DNA from 2 places in the Caldalkalibacillus uzonensis genome. Region 1 is predicted to be linked to the other one. Evidence: riboswitches for the same ligand, from Rfam matches in the RefSeq annotation. Region 1 holds a riboswitch; the other holds the start of a gene.
What was found. Region 1 has a riboswitch for thiamine pyrophosphate ahead of tenA (thiaminase II). Riboswitches for the same ligand answer to the same signal wherever they lie in the genome.
Positions count from the first base shown of each region.

Region 2: linked by a shared signal. The riboswitch ahead of thiE (thiamine phosphate synthase) and the one ahead of tenA (thiaminase II) in region 1 are both predicted to bind thiamine pyrophosphate.

Region 1 covers NZ_JAUSUQ010000005.1:199,970-203,589, reverse strand. The annotation lists gene J2S00_RS08705 (UDP-N-acetylmuramoyl-tripeptide--D-alanyl-D-alanine ligase) at 1-547, shown strand, start outside; gene J2S00_RS08700 (D-alanine--D-alanine ligase family protein) at 687-1,760, opposite strand; gene J2S00_RS08695 (hypothetical protein) at 1,846-2,025, opposite strand; partial or broken gene tenA (thiaminase II) at 2,018-2,575, opposite strand; TPP riboswitch at 2,765-2,864, opposite strand; gene J2S00_RS08685 (flagellar assembly protein A) at 2,868-3,620, opposite strand, start outside.
Region 2 covers NZ_JAUSUQ010000013.1:40,548-44,167, reverse strand. The annotation lists gene J2S00_RS15480 (YitT family protein) at 1-361, opposite strand, end outside; gene yfkAB (radical SAM/CxCxxxxC motif protein YfkAB) at 461-1,630, opposite strand; TPP riboswitch at 1,752-1,842, shown strand; gene thiE (thiamine phosphate synthase) at 1,907-2,536, shown strand; gene thiS (sulfur carrier protein ThiS) at 2,598-2,798, shown strand; gene J2S00_RS15460 (thiazole synthase) at 2,802-3,608, shown strand.

The DNA of each region.
Region 1 (3,620 bases):
TGTCGATGGCCAGTCGGTTTCCTGTTTCATGCCCATGTTTGGCGAACACAATATTTCCAACCTGCTGCCCGCCGCCTTCATCGCCTACCGGTCGGGCATTAACCTGGAGACATTGCAACAAACCATGATGTCCATTTCTATTTCGGACATGCGCTTTCAAACGATGGCTGGGCCTAACGGCAGCATCCTGATCAATGATGCTTATAACGCCAGCCCCACGTCTATGAAAGTGGCCATTGACACTTTTGAGCATATTTATCCCGGCCGGAAAAAAGTCGTTGTGCTCGGAGACATTTTTGAGCTGGGAGAACAATCTGACAAGCTGCATACAGAAGTTGGCCAATATATTAAAGACAAACGGCTTACTGTGATTACGGTAGGTGATAAATCGTCACTCATCTCCAAAGCAGCGGGCGGAACCCATGTGTCTACCCATGAGGAAGCCATTGAGGTTCTCAAACCTTATCTGACACCGGAGCATGTCATCCTGCTTAAAGCATCCCGGGGCATGAAACTTGAAAAAATCATCGAGTCACTGACCCCATAGCACCAAGAAAGCCGACTCCCCTCCCTATGTTCTGCCGTTTTGAACAGGGACAGGAATCGGCTTTTTTGTTATGTTTTCAGCGTGACGGTGAACACTAGGCCGTGCCGCAAGCACTGAGCAAAGCCGCAATCAGTTCGGGCTAATCCAAGCTTTGGGCGATCACCCGGATCTTCTTTTTTTCCCTAAAGCGCTCAATCCCCAGTTGGATCAATGTTTCAATCAACTCCGGGTAGGAGAGGCCTGCCTCCTTGAACAGCAGCGGATACATGCTGTACTCGGTGAATCCTGGCAGTGTGTTAATTTCGTTCAGATATAACTGATCTTCTTTCTCATTCCAAAAGAAGTCAACCCGGGCCAGACCGGTGCAATCTAAAGCCAGGAATGCTTCTTTGGCCAACTGGGCCATTTCGCTGGCCACCCGCTCAGGGATCCGGGCGGGAATAAACAGTTCAGCTCCGCCATCCTTATACTTGGATTCATAATCGTAAAACTCTGCCGAGCTGACAATCTCACCCACTACCGATGTTTGCAAATTGCCAGCATGATTGCCCAATACGCCAATCTCCACTTCCCGGCCATCAATAAACGCTTCGACAACCACTTTTTGATCAAATGCGGCTGCCTCAGCCAGAGCTTTCACCAGCTGCTTCTCGTTTTTGGCCTTATTGATGCCAACACTGGAACCCAGATTCGCCGGTTTAACAAAGACGGGGTATCCCAGCTGAGCTTCAATTTCTGTACAGACTGACTCCAATCTGTTGTCAATCTCTTGACGGGTATAGGCTAAATATTCTCCTTGCGGCAGATTGTGCAAAGCAAACATTCTTTTCATCATCACTTTATCCATACCCAAACTGGAACCCAGGACACCTGACCCTACATAAGGGACGTCGATCATCTCCAACAAGCCCTGCAAAGTACCGTCTTCCCCATACGGACCGTGAACGACCGGGAATACTATATCCACAGTTTCCTTCAGCTTTAACAGGTCCGGATGGCGGTTGGTGGCCAATCTGAGCTCGGCAACGGTGGAAGGCGGCTGTTGCAAACTCCCCCCTTCCACCCATAAGCCATCCAATTGGATATAGAGGGGAACCACTCTCCATTTATCATAATCAATAGCATGCAAAATAGAGAAAGCGGTGCGCAATGAAACTTCATGTTCACTTGACTTTCCTCCGTAAATCAAACCCAGTACCTGTTTGTCACTCATGTAGAATAACTCTCCTTTAGGCGGATTTATCTTATGTATATGCCTATGATTATATCATGTTTACTCTAAGGAGAGCATTCGTTTCTTACTGGTTATTTTCGTCGACCAGATTGACATAGATCTCCTCAACAGATGGGACCGCCTCTATCAAGCCACCCTCCAGCAACCAGTCAGCCGTCTCTTGCCAAGTCTCTTCTATTTGACTGCCGAAGGCTTCATCCCCCATTTCCATCTCTTGCTGAACATGGTCCGCATGCTTATTCATCAGTCGGCCACATCTTTCTGTAATAGGACATCTCCCAAAACAGATACTCGAAACGGGTCGTGTTTAAGAAGATTTCTTCCAGACGCTCCAGCTCCCTCTCTGGTTTGCCCTCTGCTTGCTCATCCAATAAATCGATGGTCCATTGAGCCAGTTCCCCAAACTCCTCACTGGCGTACATCTTGATCCAATCTCCGTAAAATTCATGCTCGCTGGCGCCAGGAATCCGATTGAGAGCCGGCCTATTTCATGGTAGCTCCACATGCAAGGCAACAGGCTGGCCACCAGTTCAGCCAGTGTCCCGTTTTGAGCCACATGAAGCATATAGTGGGTATAAGCCAGCGTCGTTGGGGCAGGCTGCGCCTGTTCCAGCTCTTGTTCGGAGATGCCGAACTTCTTGGCATACTGGCGATGTAAGTCCATTTCCACATTTAAGGTGGCATCCAGTAAACGGGCAAAGCGGCCCATGGTTGCCACATCATGAGCTTTGACCCAGGGCAAACAACTTGGCATAGTCAATCAGATAAAGATAATCTTGAATCATATAAAAACGGACTCCTTTCATGAGAGAAATAAAAAACCACTCCCAGGTAGGAGTGGTCAGTCAACATTCAAACAATAACACCGGCTTTTAGTAGAGCGGTTACAGGAACCATCAGCCATCGGGAAGGAACATCAAACAGCAAAGGACTGTTTTGGGCCATGTCTCCTCCCAGACAATATGTACGCCGGGCAACGCGATGCTGACGTGACTCCACTTCCCTACGCTAGTATTATCTAGGTCAGGTTCAAGGGTTGAGGCGGAAACCTCTCTCAGCCATTCAGCACCCCTAGTGGAGTAAAAACTATACTGTTATTAAGCTGTGGGTTTTTCGGTCATAACACATTTTGACCAGGGACTGTTCCCGTTGATTGTGGTACGATATGCCATTAATTTCAATGGTGACATCCGGATATAAGTACTCAGCTGACACCTGCCCATCCTCTTGATTCACCCGAACGTAAGTTTTGACATTGGCCGGGGCCCCCAGTCTTTTCACTTTAATCCGGTGTCCGGCTTCCAGTCTTCCCCCTCGAGCCACCCCGGTTCCGTCGATAATCAATATATCATGGGCGGCAAACAATGTAGAGTTGTAAACGCCCAACCCTTGGACACATATATTGCCGCTGGCCCGGACAGCAGAGTTATGGATATAGCGCGCACTGACGTGGTAAGCGCCCTGGCCCTGTCCGGCGATGTCCTCCATCAAAGCTTTTCCAGTACGGTATAAGTGCTCTATTTCATCCTTAGATTGTATTTTAAGCGGTCCCAGACCTGTCAGCTTTTCAATCAGAGAAGCAGCCCAGTGGGTGAGTTCCTGACTCGGATCGTTCCAATGCTTACATTCCTGCTCAAAGCGTTTAAGATAGGTTTCTAAATGCTTCAGCTTGGATTCAATTAACAACTTGACTACCCTGCCCAAACCGTTAGTTGTCTCAACCTGGTGCTTCACATCCAGGTGGGCACTTATTTGCTGCAGGCCTTTCCGGATGGTGTCCACTTGATCCACAATGGTTTTCATCCGCTCCAAAATGAGCTGCGCTTGGGATGCCTGTCC
Region 2 (3,620 bases), on a different contig from region 1:
TAACCACCAAACCGATGCCAACGCCAAGCAGCAGGCCGCCATACAGCACAATGAGGACTTCAGAGGAGGTAATGGCGGGAAGCGGAGCCATCCAGTATAAGCCAATACCGGTAATCAGGTTGGCGTACAGGGTCCGGTAGACAAAGCGTTGACCCATATATCTGGCAGCCACGATCAGTGTCGGAATATTAAGCATGATAAATGTGAGCCAGATGGGGATATCACCAATGTGATTCACCATGATGGCAATGGCTGTAATCCCCCCATCCACCAGCTCATTGGGTGCCAAAATCAATTCCAGTCCTGCGGCGACAATAACAGAACCAACAGTTAAAACCAGGTAGTCTACCAAGCGTTTCATCATTCAACTCCAGTTACTATATATTTTCACTTCTTTAATTTCTATGTATATTATAGCATGCACAGAAACCAGAAGTGCCAAGTGTTTTTCAGTCATTACTCAAATAGAGTCTGCCAGGTTTATGCCGCGCCGGTGGCGGAAGTCAACCCTTTGGTAATAGGTGTGGGCAACCAAAAGATTAGGACCGTTGCACTGGGCTTGGGGACAGCAGCATTTGATCGGCTGGAAGGCTGGATGCTCTTGCCAGCGTGCAAAACAGGAAGCAAAGGAGTCCTCTTCCACATGACCAAGTGGACCGACATCCCCAAAGTCTGTCACGGTCACTTCCCCGGTAAAAATATTACAGTTTAAGCGGTTGTGTCCATCGGGGTCATTGCGTACCGTTGTATTGGGTGTGCTGTAAATGCGTTTAATCAAGGCCAGATCCGCTTCGTTTCGACTGCAAGCATAGAAGGGCAGGGTGCCAAACAAGATCCACAGGTCCGGATCACGTTCATCCAACAGCCTGTGATAGGTCTCTCTTAATTCATCCAAGTTAAGCACCTTCATGTCCCGGGCAAAGTCGCTGGGGTACAAAGGATGTACTTCGTGGCGCTGGCAGCCCATCTCTTTGATCAGATGATGAATTTGTCCGATTTTATCCCGAGTAAAGGGGGTTAACAACGATTCTGCTGAGACAAACACTCCTTTCTTTGCCAGTGTTTTGGTGTTATCCACTAACCGCTGAAAGGTTTTTTCCGCTTGGGCCAAAGAAACCTGGTGTGTGTGATGGACATAGGCAATCTGGTAAAAGTCTTTCGCATGGCGGTAGTTGTAAGAAATATGCAGTACATCTAAATAAGGTAAGATAGCCTCATAGCGTTCCAAGTCCAGGGTTAAGTTGGAGTTGATCTGGGTTTGCGCTCCCCTTTCCTTGGCGTACCGAAGCAAGGGTACAATGTAGTCAACAATCATTTCTTTATTATACATAGGTTCCCCGCCAGTAATGCTGAGGGTATCCAGTGTTTCCACTTCATCCAGGCGTTTGAGCAATACATCCACAGGAATGCGTGCCTCAGCCTCTTTCATTGTTAACACATCGCCCACGGCACAATGTTCACAACGGAGGTTGCACAGATTGGTCACGGTAAATTCCACACTGGTCAGGCTGTTGGTCCCTTGTTCCAACCGGCGAAACAACGACTCCCACGGGTCAATCTCACGCTTGCGAGGGAGCAAGGCGTGTGCGTTGACAGGGCTCGTCACCCTTTTTATGTCTTGTTTTAACATGCCGATTCCTCCTTATCCTTCTTAATTTAACGATAGAAGGTCTGTTTCGTCAATGACTGATTGACATCAGTCCTCATAAAGGTTATGGTTATACTAAAGGAAAAAAGGGAATATGAGTATCAAATTCGGCTAGGGGTGCCCATTTGGGCTGAGAGAGACCCTTATGACCTGATCTGGATCATGCCAGCGTAGGGAAGTCGAATCTGGTGTTAGACTGAGCCTGATTCCACTTTCTTGCGCAGAAAGTGGTTTTTCTATTTTTAGGAGGTATATACCATGAAAGACTTTTCACTCTATGTCATTACAGGAGAACAATTTTACCCGGAGCGGAACTATCTTGAGGTCATTGAAGAGGCAATTAATGGTGGAGCTGACATCGTACAGCTGCGGGAAAAAAAGAAAACCAAAAGAGAACTGCTGGATATGGCCAAGCATCTCAAAGACTTATGTGTACGGTACGATGTACCCTTCATTGTCAACGATCATGTAGACATTGCCTTGGCCGTTGATGCAGATGGCGTTCATTTGGGCCAAGATGATTTGCCATTGGAAGAAGCGCGAAAAATCCTGGGCCCAGATAAAATCATCGGGATCTCCACTCACAAGTTGGAGGAAGCCAAGCGGGCGGAGGAAGGAGGGGCTGATTATATAGGTGTTGGCCCTGTCTTCCCAACCATTACCAAAGAGGATGTCGTTGACCCGGTTGGCCTGGAGTATGTGCGGGAAGTCGTGGCGCATATCCGTATTCCTTTTGTGGCCATTGGGGGCATCAAGCTGCATAATGTGGATCAGGTACTGGAAGCAGGGGCGGAGCGCATTTGCATTGTTAGTGCCATTGTCGGAGCGGAGGATGTGCAAGGGGCAGCCCGTGCCTTTGCCAGCAAGATTAAACAGGTCAGGAAGTAAGCAATGAGGCTAATAGTGCAAGTATACATGTCCATGCACGAGTTAAAAGGAAGTGAGAACGGTGAAAACGCTCATTGTGAACGGTAAAGAAACAAATGTGGCATGTGAGTCCCTCGAGGAATTGATAGAACACTATCAATTAAACAAAAGCCATGTGGTAGCCGAAGTAGATGGTCACATTGTGCATCGCTCCGAGTGGGGCCAATACAAATTGAAGCCTGGAGCCAAAGTTGAGCTGGTTCATTTTGTAGGAGGAGGTTAGACCATGCCAGACAAAGTATCGATCGAGCCCATGTTGAAAAATGATCCGCTGGTCATTGCCGGAAAAACTTTGCGTTCCCGTTTTTTCCTTGGCACCGGCCGCTTTCCCAATCCGTACATCCAGAATGAAGCGATTAAGGCGTCGGGGGCAGAGGTGTTGACCTTTGCCATTCGCCGGGTAAATTTAGAGTATCCTGATGAAGATGCCATTCTGCAACATTTGGAAGGGATGTCATTTACCTATCTGCCTAATACCAGCGGCGCCAAAACAGCCGATGAAGCAATCAGAATTGCCCGTCTGGCCCGGGCCTCGGGACTATCAGATTGGATCAAAGTGGAGATCAGTGTCAACGAAAAAACACTCCTGCCCGATCCGGTACAGACGCTCAAAGCAACAGAACAGCTGGTGAAGGAAGGATTTGTTGTTTTACCGTACACTTCAGATGATCCGGTGCTGTGCAAGCGGCTGGAAGAAGCAGGTGCAGCTGCAGTGATGCCGGGAGGGGCGCCGATTGGGACAGGATTAGGTATTTTAAATCCTTATAACTTGGGTCTCATCATTGAAGAGGCCAATGTGCCCATCATTGTCGATGCCGGTCTAGGTTCTGCTGCAGACGTGGCCCAAGCCATGGAATTGGGCGCTGCTGCGGTACTGATGAATACCCCTGTTGCCAAAGCCAAAGATCCGGTTAAGATGGCCCGGGCTATGAAATTAGCGATTGAAGCGGGGCGTTTATCTTACCTGGCCGGAAGAATTCCCAAAAAGAAATATGCCACAGCCAGCAGTCCGCAAACCTTTATGCTGAAGTAGGGGCCTTGATCA